DNA from 2 places in the Caballeronia sp. EK genome. Region 1 is predicted to be linked to the other one. Evidence: predicted binding sites of a transcription regulator. Region 1 holds the regulator's gene; the other holds the start of a gene.

Region 1 (8,901 bases):
GGGGTTAGGCGCGTCGCTGCTTCGGGGCGCGCGGCGTCATTGACGCGCCGCGTCGCCCGCTCTTTCGCTTACTGCGGTTGATAGATCGAATCGAACACGCCGCCGTCCGCGAAGTGCGTCTTCTGCGCCTTCGTCCAACCGCCGAACGTGTCGTCGATGGTGTAGAGCTTCAGCTTCGGAAACTGCTTCGTGAGTTCAGCGGGCACCTTGTCCGAGCGCGGCCGATAAAAATTGCGCGCGGCGATCTGTTGTCCTTCGTCGCTGTACAGATACTTGAGATAGGCATCGGCGAGCTTGCGCGTACCGTGCTTGTCGACGACCTTGTCCACCACCGCGACCGGCGGCTCCGCGAGAATGCTCACCGACGGCACCACGATCTCGAACTTGTCCGTGCCGAATTCCTTCACCGAGAGGAACGCCTCGTTCTCCCATGCGATCAGCACGTCGCCCTGGCCGCGCTGCACGAAGCTCGTCGTGGCGCCGCGCGCGCCGGAATCGAGCACGCCGGCGTTCTTGTAGAGCTTCGTGACGAAATCCTTGGCGGTCTGGTCGTTGCCGCCCGGCTTGTGCTGCGCATACGCCCACGCCGCGAGATAGTTCCAGCGCGCGCCACCCGAGGTCTTCGGATTCGGCGTGACGATCGACACGCCCGGCTTGGCCAGATCGTCCCAGTCCTTGATGTGCTTCGGATTGCCCTTGCGCACGAGAAACACGATCGTCGATGTGTACGGCGACGCGTTGTCCGGCAGACGCTTCTGCCAGTCCGCGTTGACGAGTCCCTTGGACGCGAGCGCATCGATGTCGTAGGCGAGCGCGAGCGTCACGACATCGGCCTGCAGACCGTCGAGCACCGCGCGCGCCTGTCCGCCCGAGCCGCCGTGCGACTGCTTGAAAGTGACCGTTTCGCCCGTGTCGGCCTTCCACTTTTTCGCGAACGCCTGATTGAAGTCCTGATACAGCTCGCGGGTCGGGTCGTAGGAGACGTTCAGAAACGACGTCTGCGCGAACGCCGACGCAGCCAGCCCGACGCCCGCCGCCGTCAGCGCCGCCGCCGCGAGCACGCGCCGCGCGCCTTTGCCCAATCCCAACTTGATGCTTTGCATTCCCCGTTCTCCGTCTTATCGAATTGACGGAATCAGTCTATCGAGGCGTCTATATGATTAGAAATAATCGTTATTCACTTTTTTATACGTAAAACTGCTAAGAAGCATATTCCTGGGTGGAAGAAGCGACGGTGGCGGCGAAACGCGCCCTCCGCTGCTGCGGGCGGACGAACTTAAAGTAAAGCTTGAAAAGCGCGAAATACTGTATAAAAATACAGTCAACTGTCCATCCATACAGTGCACCCAGGGGCCAGAGCCTGTGACCAAGACATCAAAACTTACCGCGCGGCAGCAGCAGGTCTTCGAACTGATCCAGCGCGCGATCGACCGCACGGGCTTTCCGCCGACGCGCGCCGAGATCGCGGCGGAACTCGGCTTCAGCTCGGCGAATTCGGCCGAGGAGCACTTGCGGGCGCTGGCGCGCAAGGGCGTGATCGAACTCGCGGCGGGCTCGTCGCGCGGCATCCGGCTGCTCGGCGACGCCTCGCGCATCGATCGCTCGGAAGAACTGCCGCATCAGTTCACGCTGCCGCATCAGAGCATCATGCAACTGTCGCTGCCGCTCGTCGGACGCGTCGCGGCAGGTAGCCCGATCCTCGCGCAGGAACACATCTCGCAGCATTACGCATGCGATCCCGCGCTCTTCTCCAGCAAGCCGGACTATCTGCTGAAAGTGCGGGGCCTGTCGATGCGCGACGCCGGCATTCTCGACGGCGACCTGCTCGCCGTGCAGAAGCGCACCGAGGCGAAGGACGGGCAGATCGTCGTCGCGCGTCTGGGCGACGACGTCACGGTCAAACGCTGGAAACGTCGTCCGGACGGGGTCGAACTGATCGCCGAGAACCCGGACTACGAGAACATTTTCGTGCGCTCCGGCAGCGGCGATTTCGCGCTGGAAGGCATCGCGGTTGGCCTGATTCGTTCTGGCGAGTTCTGAAATCTCCACCCGGCAAGGGCGGGGAGCGAAAAGCGCGGGCATATCGTTCGCTCACGTTCAGAAAGAGATAAGAATGGGACAAGAAATGTCCCATTGACATCGCAAGATAGCCTCACCAACCGCTTTAACGCTCAGTCGAGGCGGCTCAAACACAACAAGCATGACGGCCGCCGTGCGCGGTGCGCCGCGGTGCGTCCTATCGTCTGGAGAGTCATCATGGAACGTTTTGCCCGTCTGCTGCCCTTCCGTCAGTTTGGCCGCCTGCGCCATCTGCGCACGCTGATCGCATGCGGCACGCCGCACGCCGAAACCGCCCCCGACCTCTTCGACGACATGCCCGCGCTGCCCTCCCGGCAGCCGGCTTTCGCGCGCGTGTCGCTGAGCAGCACGGTGCACGCGGAGCCGGAACAGCGCGCGCCGGTGCGCGTCTATCGCGGGCAATCGCGCGTGATTCTGGTGGGCAAGATCGACGAAGTGTCGCGCATGATCGACCGTTGCATCGCGGAGGAAGACGCGGGGCTCGCCGGCGGCATCCTCGCCTGAATCGGGGTGGAACGTGAATTCGCGGGATTTATCGCGCACCGGCGTGGTCAATCCCGGATTCACGTTTTGCAAAGAGGCTTCGTCGTCGCATGTCCCGCACTACCCGTTCTGTCGCTACCGCGTTCGTCGTCCTGATTCTCGTCGCGGCGCTCGCTTTTATTTACGCGTCACCTTATATCGCGCTGAATCGCGTGAAACGCGCAGCCGATGCCCGCGACGCGCAGACCGTCAATCAGTACGTGGATTTTCCCGCGTTGCGCGCGAGCCTCAAGGAACAGGTCGGCGCGCTGCTCACGCGCCGCGTCGATATTCAAAAGAGCGGCAATCCGCTCGCAATCATCGGGGCGATGATCGGTGCGGCGCTCGTCGGTCCTCTCGTCGATTCATATGCGACACCGGACGGCGTCGCGGCGATTCTGAACGGCATTCCGCCGCGCGGCGATCCGGGCGAGCAACCGCCGCAAGCCGGAAACGGTGCATCGGCAACGCCGTCGAACGCGCCGGCCTCGGGCGTCACGGCCGCGCAGCAGGCGCCCAGGGAACCGCCACAGACCACCGCCGGTTATCGAAGCCTGAACACGTTCGTCGTCACGTATCAGCACGGCGCCGGAGATGCGCGTTACTCGGCGATCTTTCACCGCTACGGCCTCGTGTCATGGAAGCTCGTCGCGGTCGATCTCAATGGCTGACGATCAGGCGCCGGCTTCGGCCTTGACGGGCTTGGCCGCGTAAGCCGCTTCGTCTTCCGCTTCCGCCGATTCACCCGCCTGACAGACGGCCACGAGAATGCTGCACTTCACGCGGTCGAGCAAGGGCGTGTTGCCCGCGCCCATCCACCAGCGCGCGAGACCGTTGCGGCAACGATGCCCGACCACGACGAGATCGACCTGAAGGCTTTCGGCGAGCGCGGCGATCTCGTCGATCGGATGCCCGAACGCAAAATGTCCCTGCGCCTGAAGACCGCGTTCGCGGAGCCACTCGACGCCTTCCTGCAGAATGTCGCGCGCGGCCTCTTCGAAGCGTCCGCAGGCCATATCGGTTAGCAGTCCGGCGCTCTGCGCGATGCTCGAGCGCATGTCCACCACTGCGAGGACGTGCGTCTCGGCATTCAGATCCAGCGCGAGATTCGCGCCTTGGCGCAATGCCTTGCGACCTTCTCTGGAGCCGTCATAGCAGAGCAGGATTTTTCGGTAGCTTTCCATCATGACCTCCCTGGCCAACTTGCCCTTCGCGCCCGCCCGACGCGACCCGAAGCGCGATTTACCCGCGGCGTTGCTTCATCATCGTGCGTCGCCCCTTGGGTGACAACGCTGGAAAACGCTTACCGACGCGAACATGCTAGCTCGCACCGTGCCAGAACTCCGAACACGCCGACGGACAAGCCTCTGGCACTTTCGGCCGGAACCGGTTCGACGCCCGTCGCACAGGTTTGACACGCGCTCGCCGCACGCGGTTGCACGCCAGGCATCGCCTTGGTGCAATGGATTACACTAGCCCGCTGGATTTCCCCTACGCGATTTTCCTGCGGCACGAATGCATGACTGATCAAACATCACGCGAGTCCGATGAAAGCGGCGCGCCCGCCATCGAGTTCAGCGAAGTAAGGAAGCACTACGGTGAGCGCACCGTGGTCGATGGTCTGTCGTTCGATGTGCGGCCCGGCGAATGCTTCGGACTGCTCGGCCCGAACGGCGCGGGCAAGACGACGACGCTCAAGATGCTGCTCGGCATCACCTCGCCCGATAGCGGCGCGATCCGTCTCGTCGGCGAGCCGGTGCCCGCGCGCGCCCGTTTCGCGCGCGAACGCGTGGGCGTCGTGCCGCAATTCGACAATCTCGATCCCGATTTCACGGTGCGCGAAAACCTGACTGTGTTCGGCCGCTACTTCGGTCTCACCGGCGCGCGCATGGATGCGCTCGTGCCATCGCTCTTGGAGTTCGCGCGCCTGGAGAGCAAGGCCGATGCGCGCGTCGGCGAACTGTCGGGCGGCATGAAGCGGCGTCTCACGCTCGCGCGCGCGCTCGTCAACGATCCAGATGTTCTCGTGATGGACGAACCCACCACGGGACTCGATCCGCAAGCGCGGCATATGATCTGGGAGCGCCTGCGCTCGCTCCTCGCGCGCGGCAAGACCATCCTTCTGACGACGCATTTCATGGAAGAAGCCGAACGTCTTTGCGATCGCCTTTGTGTGATCGAGGAAGGCCGCAAGATTGCCGAGGGACGGCCGCGCGATCTCATCGAATCGGTGATCGGCTCGGATGTGATCGAGATCTATGGGCCCGATCCGCAGGCGCTCGCGGCGGAGCTCGAACCGTTCGTCGAGCGCATGGAAGTGAGCGGCGAAACGCTCTTTTGCTATGTCGACGATCCGCAGCCCGTGCATGCGCGCGTGAAAGGCCGCGCGGACGTGCGCTATCTGCATCGTCCGGCGAATCTCGAAGATGTTTTCCTGCGTCTCACGGGACGTGAGATGGTGGACTGAATCAATGGATACGCTCGAACCATCCCGCATCGGACGAAAACGCGAATCGAAGCGCGCGGAAAATTTCACTCCGCTATCCAGTGCGCTGCCCGCCAATGCGACGCACTGGATGTCGGTGTGGCGGCGCAACTATCTCGTCTGGAAGAAGCTCGCGATCGCCTCGATGATCGGCAATCTCGCCGACCCGATGATCTATCTCTTCGGTCTCGGACTGGGTCTCGGGCTGATGGTCGGGCATGTCGACGGCGTGTCGTATATCGCGTTTCTCGCGGCGGGAACGGCGGCATCGAGCGTGATGATGTCCGCGAGCTTCGAGGCGATGTACTCGGGCTTCTCGCGCATGCACGTGCAGCGCACGTGGGAAGCGATCATGCATACGCCGCTCACGCTCGGCGACATCGTGCTTGGCGAGATCGTATGGTCCGCGAGCAAGTCGGTGCTGTCGGGCGTGGCGATCATGATCGTCGCGGGCGCGCTAGGCTATGCGAGCTTTCCGTCGATGCTGATCGCGCTGCCCGTCATCGTGCTGACGGGACTCGCGTTCGCCAGCACGGCGATGGTCATCACCGCGCTCGCGCCGAGCTACGACTTCTTCATGTTCTATCAGACGCTCGCGCTCACTCCGATGCTGCTGCTATCCGGCGTGTTCTTTCCGATCGCGCAACTGCCCGCGATCGCCCGGCACGTCACGCAGGTTCTGCCGCTCTTCCATGCGGTCGAGCTGATCCGCCCGGCGATGCTCGGCCGCCCGTTCGACGGCGCCGCGCTCCATGTGCTGGTGCTTACCGCCTATGCGGTCGTGCCGTTTTTCCTGTGCGCGTGGCTCTTCCGGCGACGCATGATGAAATGAAAAACGGCGATGGACCGCTGAAGTCCATCGCCGTGTCCGCATCGTCGAAGAAAAAACGCTACTTCACGGGAAACTCGTGATGGCCGCCGAAGCCGAAGCGCATCGCGGAAAGCATGCGCTCGGGGAACGACTCGGCATCGCGCGAGCGGAAGCGCGTGTAAAGCGCCGCCGACAGAACCTGCGCAGGCACCGCTTCCTCGATCGCCGCCTCGATGGTCCAGCGCCCTTCGCCGCTGTCCGCGACTTCCGTCGAGAAGCGTTCGAGCGTGCCGTCGCTGGCGAGCGCGCCCGCGGTCAGATCGAGCAGCCACGACGACACCACGCTGCCGCGCCGCCATACTTCGGCGATATCCGCGAGATCGAGCGTGTAGCGTTCGCCTTCCGCGAGATCCTTCGACTCCTTGTGCCTGAGGATATGGAAGCCCTCGGCATACGCCTGCATCAGGCCGTACTCGATGCCGTTGTGCACCATCTTCACGAAGTGCCCGGAGCCGACCGGCCCGCAGTGCATATAGCCATTCTCGACGCGCGCATCGCGTCCTTCGCGGCCGGGCGTCTGCGGGATGTCGCCGCGTCCGGGCGCGAGTGTCGCGAGAATCGGATCGATCCGCCGCACGATCGCCTCGTCGCCGCCGATCATCATGCAGTAGCCTCGCTCCAGTCCCCAGATGCCGCCCGACGTGCCGACATCGACGTAATGGATGCCCTTCTCGCGCAGCTGCGCCGCGCGGCGGATATCGTCCTTGTAGAAGCTGTTGCCGCCGTCGATGATCACGTCATCTGCGCCGAGGATCTTGTGCAGATCGTCGAGCGTGTCCTCCGTGATCTTTCCGGCGGGCAGCATGAGCCAGACGACGCGCGGCGCACTCAGCTTCGCGACGAGATCGCCGAGATCCTTCGCGCCCGTCGCACCTTCGCTCGCGAGCGCTTCGGTCGCTTGCGGATTGTGATCGTACGCGACGCACGTATGCCCGGCGCGCATCAGCCGCCGCCCGATGTTGCCGCCCATGCGCCCCAGTCCCACGATGCCGATCTGCATGATGATTCACTCCTTGCCGTTGGATTTCACGCGTTCGATCTGCTTCTTCGCGGCGTCGTAGACCGCTTCCGGCGTGAAGCCGAATTTCGTCTTCAGCGCTTTCAATGGCGCCGATGCGCCGAAGGTGTGCATCACGATCTGCGATCCCAGGCGGCCGACATAGCGGTCCCAGCCGAGCGTCGCGGCCTGCTCGACGCAAACGCGCGCATTCACGTCCGGCGGCAGCACCGAGTCCTTGTACGCCTGATCCTGCTTCTCGAAGATGTCCCACGACGGCATCGACACGACGCGCGCCGCGATGCCTTCGCCCTTCAGCTTCTCGTAGGCCTCGACGCACAGCGACACTTCGCTGCCGGTCGCGAGCAGAAGCACTTCGGGCTTCTTGCCGCCATCGGCATCGGCGAGCACGTAGGCGCCGCGCTTCACTCCATCGGCCGATGCGTACTTCTTGCGATCGAAAGTCGGCAGCGCCTGACGCGTGAGCACGATGCACGATGGCTCCTTCGAATGCGTCAGCGCGACGCGCCACACTTCGGCCACCTCGTTCGCATCGGCGGGGCGCAGCGTGCACAGGCCCGGCACGCCGCGCAGCGAAGCCAGTTGCTCGATCGGCTGATGCGTCGGACCATCTTCGCCCACACCGATCGAATCGTGCGTGAACACGTAGATCACCGGCACTTCCATGATCGCGGAAAGGCGGATCGGCGGCTTCATGTAGTCGCTGAAAATCAGGAACGTCGATCCATACGGGCGCAACCCGGATAGCGCAAGGCCGTTGCAGACCGCGCCCATGCCGTGCTCGCGAATGCCGAAGTGCAGATTGCGTCCGCCGTAGCTGTCGTGCTCGAAGCTGCCCGCGCCTTCGAACTTGAGATTCGTCTTGGTCGATGGCGAGAGATCCGCCGCGCCGCCGATCAGCCAGGGAAGGCGCGGCGCAATGGCGTTCAGCACCTTGCCCGATGAATCGCGCGTAGCGATGCCTTTTGCGTCGGCTTCGAAGGTCGGAATGTCGGCGTCCCAGTTGTCGGGAAGCTTCGATTCGAGCATCTGCCACGCTTCTTTCGCGAGTTCCGGATTGGCCTTCTCGTAGGCGTCGAAGCGCTGCTTCCATTCGGCATGCAGCTTCTTGCCGCGCGCGCCCATGCCGTCGGCGAAATGCTGCATCACGCCGTCGGGCACGTAGAACTGCTTGTCCTCGGGCCAGCCGTAGAACTTCTTCGCGAGCTTGACCTCTTCCTCGCCGAGCGCTTCGCCGTGCGCGCTCGACGTGTCCTGCTTGTTCGGCGCGCCCCAGCCGATGATGCTCTTCACGACGATCAGCGTCGGCTTGTCCGTGTGCGACTTCGCCTTGTTGATGGCGTCTTCGAGCGCCTGCGCGTCGTTGGCGTCGTCGACATGCAGCGTGTGCCAGTTGTAGCCGTGAAAACGCGCCTCGACGTCGTCGCTATAGGCGAGATCCGTATGACCTTCGATGGTGACGCGGTTGCTGTCGTAGATCCAGATGAGGTTCGATAGCTTCAGATGCCCCGCGAGCGACGCGGCTTCGTGCGATACGCCTTCCATCATGTCGCCGTCGCCGCAGAGCGCGTAGACGCGGTAATCGAAGATCGCATCCTTGCCCTTGTTGAAGTGGGCTTCCTTCCAGCGCGCGGCCATCGCCATGCCGACGCTGTTGCCGAGACCCTGACCGAGCGGGCCGGTCGTCGTCTCGACGCCGGTCGTCATGCGGAATTCCGGGTGGCCGGGCGTCTTGCTGTCGAGCTGGCGGAAATGCTCGATGTCGTCGAGCGACACCGCGGGCTTGCCGGTCGGCTTGCCGTCCTGGTCGAACTCCTTCACACCCGCCAGATGCAGCAGCGAGTAAAGCAGCATCGACGCATGCCCGACCGACAGCACGAAGCGGTCGCGATTGGGCCAGAGCGGCGCGTCGGGATCGTAACGAAG
Region 2 (8,901 bases), on a different contig from region 1:
CTCTCAGTTGCATTGTGACCCAAAGACATAGTTTGCGGATGTGCAGCCTTTACGCCCGCTGCTGCTGATGCCTCTCACGGCCGGTGCGCACGCTTTAATCATGGACGACTGAAACGCGCGTACCGCGCCCCACAGTCCTACGCAAACCGGCTCAGGCTACCATTTGCTACCACACCGTAGCATGGCGTCGCCTCGCCCGGTCTGCTCCATTTGCCTAACCAAACCCCTACAAAAAGGTGCGCAGGCGAAGGCTTGGCTTGCCAGCAACTTCTAGTGATACGGCTCCGCGACGGCTCTCGCTACTCACCAGTCTGTGCGGTCCAAAGAGGATCAATCATCCGCATGGTGTTGTGCGTACCCTTCGCAGTGTTCGCATCCGGTCACGTAAGTGTCTTCATCATCACCCGTCATGTACTCATTGCACCAGCCACATCGGCCAAGCGCTTCGAAGTAAGCGAAGCAGTTTGTGCAAAGGTACCCGCCTTCGAACTCGCAGACTGAATGGTAGCTTTGACACTCGTCGCAATTCGCAGGCGTGTCGGAGTCAATGTCGTCCTTCGTGCCACGGGATTGATTCTGATCCAGCAGATCGAAGAGGGAGTGTTGTCCCGAGATTTCGCAGTCGCACTTCGTGCAGCTAAAACCCTCATCAGGCTCAGCGTATTGATCTTCGTCACCGCACTCAGGGCAAGTAACCTGAAGCCGTTTTTCGTTGTGGAAGCACACCAAGCAATGGCAGTAGGTCAGGCGGGGAGCTTCCTCTTCAACCTGGTAGGCTTGGGTGCCGCATAGTGGACATATCTCGAATGTCCGTCCGCCCCTTTGCAGCCCTTCGATCTTCGGCTTCAAGTGCTCGTACTTGGCCTGAGCATAGTGATTATTCGCAATCAAGCTGTGCTCCATGCGACGGAACTCATGTGCGAACGGCTTGAACTGGTCACGCCAAGTGTCCGTAACGAACCTGTTCAATTCAAACCAAGCTTGTGCTTGTTCCAACTTGATCTCATCCCGCTGCTTGCCATCGATGCCGCCATGGTAGAAATGAACCATGCGATTGCGGTGCTTGCGAACCCGATCAAATGCATCTTTGGCGCCACTCTTCAGTGGGTTGCACAGTGTTGCCCCCAAACGTGCGCAGGCAACTTCAAAGGATACCGAAAGGAAATCGCCGGCCTCGTATTGCTGCCGGTTCATATCTCGGTCAAGAACCACTAGCGTCCAGTGCTCGTAAACAAGGGGGGCCTTGAGAAAAATTTCGACCGCAGTATAGAAATTGATGACCGAGTGCTTCGGGTCACTATCAAGCTGCGACATGGCTTTTTCGAGAAAGTCGATGCCGTTGCGCACCAAGTTCTCGAAGTCGGATGCCGGCGTTTTTGTTATTGAAGGTTTTGACATTGGGTTTGCTTCCACAGACGTCTCTCGTTCGTGCAAGTTTAGATGACGTCGTCTGTCGGCGTCGCTCGCACCCACGTCCCGAGGGTTTCCTTGAAACAGTGCTGACAAAGATCGACCTCGATCTTCCGTCCGTCACCGAAGGTCGAATAGTAGCCCGCCTTGTATGAGATCGACACCTTCTCGTCCCATTCCGGCTCGCCGGGGGTCATGCGCCGTTGGCAGCGGTCGCACGTGCAGGCGGAAACGACACTTACGAGCTTGTCCGTATATTCGAGCATGATGTTCTGCGCGTAGTGATGGTTGGATCCTAGCATTGCCTTTCGCTGTCCGCTCCCTCGCCTTCATAGATAGGCATACGCATTCGCACGCGCGTCGTGCAGCGCGTGGTGGCGTCCGCCGTGCTCACGGAAATATGCTTCCCTCTGCTCTACGCTGATGCCATTTCCGATAAGTTCCTGCTTCCACCCGCACGGCATGACGCCTTCGAGCAGATCGCCCATGACGTCGAGGTCGCCGTGATAGTCGAAGCAGAGGACAGGCGTCGGCTTTAAAGGTATCTCGCTGAGCCACGCGCGCAGTTCATCACGCATCCGTGAGGCGGTGATGCATCGATCTGGAAATTGGCCTAGCTGCGGCAATACTGCGGCCCGCACGAACTCGCTGCACGTCTCGCGCGGGAAGTCGGAGCGCTCGCCGTAGAACTCGCGCCCATCCTCGCCTACGATCGCGAGACTAATCAATTTGCAGTCGAGAAAATCCGTGAATTCGGTATCTAAGAAGTAGCGCGTCTTCCACGGGCTGCGAGGCGTCGATCGGGTCATTGTTCTTAGGTCTATACGGATCGTGTTACGAGGTAGAGCGCGCTCTCCCCCATCCTAACGCGGCTTGCCGGCTGTATCCCGAAAATTTGATCTTTCGCCAGTCGGACGACCGCCCCCGTTGATACGTCGATTGCAAGCGCTTTGCTACCATGCCTTCCAAGTCTAGCTGCTCGACTTGCTCGAACACCCAATGGCCGGCCCCGACGATCCCGTTGGCGAAGATGACCGTCTTCGTATCCTCGAAGCACCCTCGCAAATGATCTTTCCGCGTGACCAGTGGCAAGCCACGCAAGTCCCGTCCATTGCTCGCCATGATGTCGAAGAGATAAAGACGGGCGGGAGCTTCGATCGCTGCCGCTCGAACGCGCGACGCGACCGACGTCACCGCCCGCTGCCGTAGCCGCTCAAAGTCCGATCGACCGGTTGGCGTATCGACCGTCAACTCGCCATCGAGCACGAAATCGCCAGGTATCTCGGCGACCGCCGCGACGATATCTGGGAAGGATCTATTCAAAGAGTTTCCGGGCCGAGAAACAAGCTCCACTTGGTCTCCGGCCTTCCTCACCATGACTCGGAAGCCATCGTATTTCAGTTCGTAGAGCCAGCCATGCTCCGAGAATGGCGCACGATGCAGCGTCGCGAGCATCAAATCCCGCGCCTCGATCGGCGCCAGTAAAGCGACGCCCGGAGGCTTCGCGCGTGCCGTGGACCGCTTGTCGGAGTTTGTTTTGTTCAGAGGACGAGCCATCACGGGCACCTCGCTCGGGGAATCCCTGGCGCACGCATCCTCCGTGCCTCGCGTGGCTTACTGCCGGATCAGTTGCCTCGACGCCATGCGTCGTCTATCGCGCGAAACACTGAGGGAACAACGTCGTGCCCTTCAAACGACACTGGCTGGTCGTTTTTCGGATAATCGAGCACAGCCGGTGCGCGCAACATACCGAGCATGCGGGCGTTATATTTCCCCGTGGCAGCAACCTCGGAGAAAACCTCTGACTCGATTCTATGAAGCAGTGCCCAAGTCAAAACTCCGGCGCTCCGATGCCGCTCCACAATGCCGGGCACCGCTTCCTTAAGAGCCTCGTCGGCGGCGTAAAACGCGTCCATTCCGTTCTCCATGTCTCTGGTTCCCACTTGTGCGCGCCCGCCCAATCGGATTCACGGTAGTGCGGGACACGACTTCATTCTAGCAACGCGGCTTCAGGCTCATCGGGCTCGTTCTTCTGCGGCGGCATGAGTCCAGCCAGCGCCTTTGTTCGCAGGCTTTCCTCCATCAACAGAAGTCGAATTTTTTCCATCGCTACGAGCTGGCCTAGGTCTTGGGCTTGCCAAACCCGCTGCACTGAGACGAAGTATGCTTCGATGTGCCCGAAAACCTGCCGTGCATGAGCAATTTCAAGCAGCATGCGCTCGATGTCTTGGTTGCCGCGATACTTCACCCACAACACCCTGCTCTCGTCGATGCCGATCGGCTCGAACCGTGGCAATTTGCGGCCCACTTGCTTACGCCTCGACAGTTGCTGGAATCTGCAACTTCGCCTCGATCGCGCGGACGGTACGACTGCGCCCATATGGACTGAGCAAGATCGGCCACGGTTTAAGCACGAGATCGAACGGGTCGATACCGACCGGTCCCTTACGTTTAATTACCTCAATTCGCACGCCGTTCTCTGCCGGCCGCAACGATAACCGCAAGGACGCTGGCGACGTGTCTTGTGCAGCAGCCAACGGCCGGAGAACAAAGAACAGCACGTCGGACGACTGCGCGTGAAGTGACAGCCGTCGAAGCGATTCGGCTCGGATATGTTGCTGCCAAAGAATAACTGCGCCGCAGGTGTTGGCCTTCAATATCTGCTCGGTTGACCAAAGTGCATCAGCCGTCTTCGTCGGCTCTAGCCGCAGGAGCTTGTCGGCGGGAATTCCAATGTAAGACAGCCCGGCCGCGTTCGGCACCTGCGGCGGCTTCACCAAGACGACGGGTCGCTTCGCGACCGAGGTCAGCGCCGGTTGCAAAAGACGCACCTCGCCTATCCCAGGCTGCTGCAACATCACTTCAACTAGTGCACCAATGGGCCACCCTCCGCCCGGAAGCTCTCGTGTGAGCCGGTCATACCCGGTCGGCACCGTCCGGCCGACGCTACGCGCAAGCTGGTTGCCCTTCCACAGACTTGGGTGGATTTCTTCGATGTTTTTCGGGAGAGCGGACATGAACGGCTAGCGAATACTGTACATTTATACAGTATAAGGCAGTTCGCCACGGCAACGCGTCCCTATCGAACGCCAAACGTCAATAGCCCGCGTCGCGCCGGTCCCCACGGCCTATCGAACGTTTTCGAGCTTGGGAAGCGCAGCGATTTCGAGGGCATCAACGCCTCCGAAGTCGCCGTGGACCGCTGCGAATTCGAAGAAGTCGTCATTCAATCGCGACTCGTCGCCGTCGTTGAGGTAAGCCAAGTAGGACTCGCCCAAGTCGGGCTTGCTAGCGAAGAACTGACGAACACGGTCGGCTATGACCTCATCAGTCACCGACGCTAGTCCGGTCTCGTTGTATCTGTACGTTTCCTGCGGCGTCTGCACGTAAAAGCGATCGGCGAACGCCGCGTTGATCGCTCGGTCGAGTACAGCCTCGCGGAAGACCTCATCTTTCGCGTACACCTGACGAAGGTAGACTTCTCGCGCTTCGTTGTCGGTCGATGCTTCCACGATATACCCGAACGATCGAGAGATCGATTGATCGGATGAGCAAACCAGAAACTGCTTCATGTCGGCCTCCTCCGCCGTCACAACGCCGCAGGCGCCGGTCCAAATCGTTCGAGGAATGCTTGAACCGCCGCCTCGTCGCTACTGCGCCATTCTTCTCTGTGCGATTGATGCGCGCTGTAGCCGCTGTTTTCATCAATGAATCGCACGGTCAGCACTCGCTGGCCGGGCGGATCAACAATGGTCCGATCGAAGTCCGTTTTCTCGCTGCCCCGAATCCACCCATCGGGGGTCAGGTGCCACTCCGTCCACTCGTAGCTTGCCGACATGATCGCTTACCTGCCGATTTTTCTTGGGAGAGAACGCCCGACGGACGGTTTTCTACTGCTCGTCCCCGGAAGCGTCGCCGTCGTTCGCTTCGGATTCTAACCGCGCCTCGATCTGCGCCGCATGCCGGGCCACGTCGTCCATATCGAACGTTGCCGATTCTTTTGAGAAGTCGATCTTCGCGACGGCTCCCGCTCTAATGAGTGCCTCTGCGACAGAGACTGCACCCGGCCTGTCACCGGCACGGAACCAGCGAGCGAACCGCTCGCCCTCGTTGAGGACGTCGCCGAAATTCATGACTCGCCAGCACATTGACGTGCGAGTCGGCTCATCGACGCCTTGGTCGATAAGCTCTTTAGTCACAGCCATCATTCCACGATTCATAGGAATGTCCTTGAAGGCGAACGTCCCCATCCCTTCAATAGTTATTGGCCTAGCCTCGGGATTCTCTACTGGCATCGTCATGCGTGCCGCTGCCGTATAGAGGTTTGTGCAGAACAGGAAGAGATCTTCGTCAACGGGCCTGTTCGCCCACTCCTGCATTTGCTCTATCCCATGCTGCGCTCGTGCTTTCGCTGCGGAAGCTCGTTCGTCACGGCTGCCACGTCGTTTCGCCTCACCCATCTCTATTAGTTTTCTCGGCTCCCGGCCGTTACGGGGCGCACACTGCACCAGAAGGAAAATTTGCGAATCATTAGTCAATCCACGCGCCAACGCCCGCCACAGACGCTCCACAACTGCGTGCTATACCAACACGAGCTTGCGATCGTTGTCGCGTTGGAGTTCACGCATAAGAGCGAAAAACCGCGACGCGCCTGCCTCTGGATCCACGACCTGCGCTCTCAGGGCGCAATTTTGTATCCGCGCAAGGAATGTCTTCTCTTCAGGCTGCATGAGATGCGTCCAATACTCCGCTAGAAGCTCAGCCAACTCAGCCTGGGACACATCGAGGTCGCTAAGCTCGGCAAAGTGCGCAGTCCCGACGAGCGGTTCGGCCAAACGCATGGCTTCCCTCGCGGCTCCTAGTTGCAGTAAAACCTCACGCTCCGATTGGGGAGTTTTCGCTGCTCGATACGCCTGTACTATCTTGCGCAACAGCGCGGTCATGTCTGCGCGAACAGTTTCCGTCGGGTCTAGGTTGCTATCCATACCTTGCCTCCGTTCGTGATTCAGCAAAGCCAGCGAAGACCGAGCAGGCTCAAACATGACGATCTCGAAGTTACTCGGGCGACTCTGTTCCGCCGTATTCTAGCGACGCGAACGCCGACTGCATCCAATGGTGACTCACTCTATCGCAGCGCACCGACTCTTTGAAGCGTCGAAGTCTTCACAGCCCGCGCTATCGCAGCAACACCGCCGTCCTTGCGCGGTCGCCTAGACTAGCGAAACGGCCTAAGCGAAGTGGCGGACGATCGCGATAGTCCCAACAACGAATACGAGCGTGCTCACAACGCGGACCGCGTAGCCAAACATTCGCATACCTTGCGAAGGCGGAGCCTCATAGTAGTACTCCGGCATGATTGCGCCTTCGACGGTGCCTTCTTCAGAGCGCACACGAACGTCGAGCAGGCCGTACGACCTGAGGATCGAGAGGGCTTTTTCCATATTTCTACGGTCCACGGTCACCGCGACCAATAGATGAAAGATTCCCTTCGGGGCAGCTTGCGTAACCGGTGAAGTCCACGGCACGACCGAGAGGTTGGCGACCCGTATCTCCGCAAGCTCAAACGCACCCGCGAGGACGTTGCGGGCCTCGACCTCGTTGCTCGAAAACTTGTACATCCCAACTCCGTTGGGCTCGGCACCAGTCCAAGCCGACAAACTCAAAGCGTCACCTCGATATCGGGGTGAAAGCGCGCATTCGCTTCAACGATCAACGGGTAACCGGCGCGCAACGAAGTTGCTGTCAAAGCCTGATCGCTAAAGTTCGTCATAACTGGATGCGTGACGATTTGGACATGTTTGAATTCGTCCAACTCCAGCAGCTTGGCTATCAGGTCCGGCCGGCGAGCGACGAAGTCCGATGCTCGGGACCAGTCATATTTGTGCTCTGCCTTCTTGCCCTCGCTTGCGATGACCCACTCGCGCCAGTGACCAGCCAACACCTCGATCAGATCCTTGTTGCTGCGGATGATATTGAGCACGTCGTGATCTTTGACGGACTCTGGCGGCATCACCTTCGGATACAAGGGACGCTCGAAGCCAACCAACAAATCGACGACGATCATTTCGAGTTCGTTGGCATCAGCGTAATGGCGCGCGTACATCAAGCCATTCAGCCGTTGATGACCGGACAGTCCCGTTATGAATCCCGGTATCGACTTCACAAGCGGCGTTGTGATCGACGGTACTGCGATTCGATGCGGCACACTCTTCGGCTTGAAAAACTGCACGACCGTGACGTCGATACCCGGTCGCTTGGTCTTAACCATGAACGTTCCTCGTCACTCTTCTTTGCGCCACGTTCCACGAGAGAACGGATCACTTATGCCCTGGCGGTTCGCAACTTCAGTCGCAATTTTGCGAAGGGCGTTGCGGCGTTTTTCTGGCGAGTTAGTTTCTAGCCTGCTTACTGCCTCCATCAAGCGCTCGACGGGCTTGCCTACCGCTCCTTGATTGCCAAGCCAGCGATAAGCTGCTGCGGGCTCGCGACCGTGCGCTACGGCGTACTCTTTCTTATCCGACGGATCGTCCGGATTCAAGCCAAGCGACTCCATGTCCCGTTTGATATCAATCACGCGAGAGATTGGAATCGTCTCCGGATGCTGCAAATAGAACAGCAGCAGGATACCCACAGCCATATCGTCGAGTGGCTCGGATGGGTTCTTCTGTAGCTCAGTCCATTTCTGACGTTGCAAACCAAGAAGCTCGCATGCAGCGCTGATGGTCAACCCATGCTGACTGCGCCATATTTCGAGATCGACTGAGCGTAGCGGTCGCTTTTCGCTAACCTTGTTCATATTCTAGGTTTCGGTGTAGAGGCTTTACGACTCAACAAGAAGTCGCCGAGATCGTCGCCCTGCATTTCGGTTTCGAATTCAGCCTCATCGCTCAGGACATCATCAACTGCGGCTGCTTGGACCATCTTATTTTCTGCGTCGGCGTCCGGTTCAATGACGCCCTGCTTCTCAAGCTCGCGAATCGCTTCTTTCACCATCGCTTGCTGCGAGGAAGCTGCCGGCGAACTGCCAACGACGGTCCCGTCCTTGTATTCCGACAGAGAAACAACATTGGATTTCTCTTGGCTCGCAGGTACAGCGGCAGCAGCTTCCGGCTTGAAAAGGAATTCGGTATCAAACCCCTGCTGAGCGATCAGTGCGCCAAGTTCTTCCCGCACGTAAGCGCCCGAATCGATTGCACTGGTGCAGATCTCGCCGCGCGCTTTAGCCAATCCAGCAAGACTGGAATTCAGTCTAAGCAATTCTGCGACCCGCCCTCGAATTTCACAGTTCGGGTCCACACGATTTGCGATGAATGTCCCACCGCTTTCAAGGTCCGCGCGTAATAGGGCCGTCGCCTGGGCAGTGGTAATCCCATGTTCATTCGCGTATGGCGAAATCAACGACTCGATATCGGTTTCAAGCGCCTTTGTCTCACTGCGGATTTTCAGCGTATCGCTGAGGTTATGTTGGAGGAGAACGCGGAACGTCGTACG

What was found. The regulator LexA, encoded in region 1, represses DNA repair genes until DNA is damaged. The targets are predictions, from matches to a motif close to ACTGTATNNNNATACAGT.
Region 2: the regulator LexA is predicted to act here: its motif matches at 4,443-4,460, upstream of imuA (translesion DNA synthesis-associated protein ImuA).

The regions. Positions count from the first base shown of each region.
Region 1 covers NZ_JACSUE010000003.1:450,016-458,916, forward strand. Annotated here, with positions in the region: gene IAG25_RS10730 (sulfate ABC transporter substrate-binding protein) at 69-1,103, opposite strand; gene lexA (transcriptional repressor LexA) at 1,363-2,040, shown strand; gene IAG25_RS10740 (hypothetical protein) at 2,257-2,583, shown strand; gene IAG25_RS10745 (DUF2939 domain-containing protein) at 2,673-3,272, shown strand; gene IAG25_RS10750 (universal stress protein) at 3,276-3,785, opposite strand; gene nodI (nodulation factor ABC transporter ATP-binding protein NodI) at 4,121-5,068, shown strand; gene IAG25_RS10760 (ABC transporter permease) at 5,073-5,918, shown strand; gene gnd (phosphogluconate dehydrogenase (NAD(+)-dependent, decarboxylating)) at 5,977-6,957, opposite strand; gene tkt (transketolase) at 6,964-8,901, opposite strand, start outside.
Region 2 covers NZ_JACSUE010000015.1:30,507-39,407, reverse strand. Annotated here, with positions in the region: gene IAG25_RS32635 (hypothetical protein) at 331-1,398, opposite strand; gene IAG25_RS32630 (hypothetical protein) at 1,437-1,712, opposite strand; gene IAG25_RS32625 (3'-5' exoribonuclease) at 1,740-2,219, opposite strand; gene IAG25_RS32620 (ATP-dependent DNA ligase) at 2,245-2,967, opposite strand; gene IAG25_RS32615 (DUF2471 family protein) at 3,036-3,326, opposite strand; gene IAG25_RS32610 (hypothetical protein) at 3,401-3,718, opposite strand; gene imuA (translesion DNA synthesis-associated protein ImuA) at 3,723-4,427, opposite strand; gene IAG25_RS32600 (hypothetical protein) at 4,539-4,982, opposite strand; gene IAG25_RS32595 (hypothetical protein) at 5,000-5,248, opposite strand; gene IAG25_RS32590 (hypothetical protein) at 5,301-5,789, opposite strand; gene IAG25_RS32585 (hypothetical protein) at 5,991-6,452, opposite strand; gene IAG25_RS32580 (hypothetical protein) at 6,639-7,028, opposite strand; gene IAG25_RS32575 (hypothetical protein) at 7,070-7,678, opposite strand; gene IAG25_RS32570 (hypothetical protein) at 7,691-8,206, opposite strand; gene IAG25_RS32565 (hypothetical protein) at 8,203-8,901, opposite strand, start outside.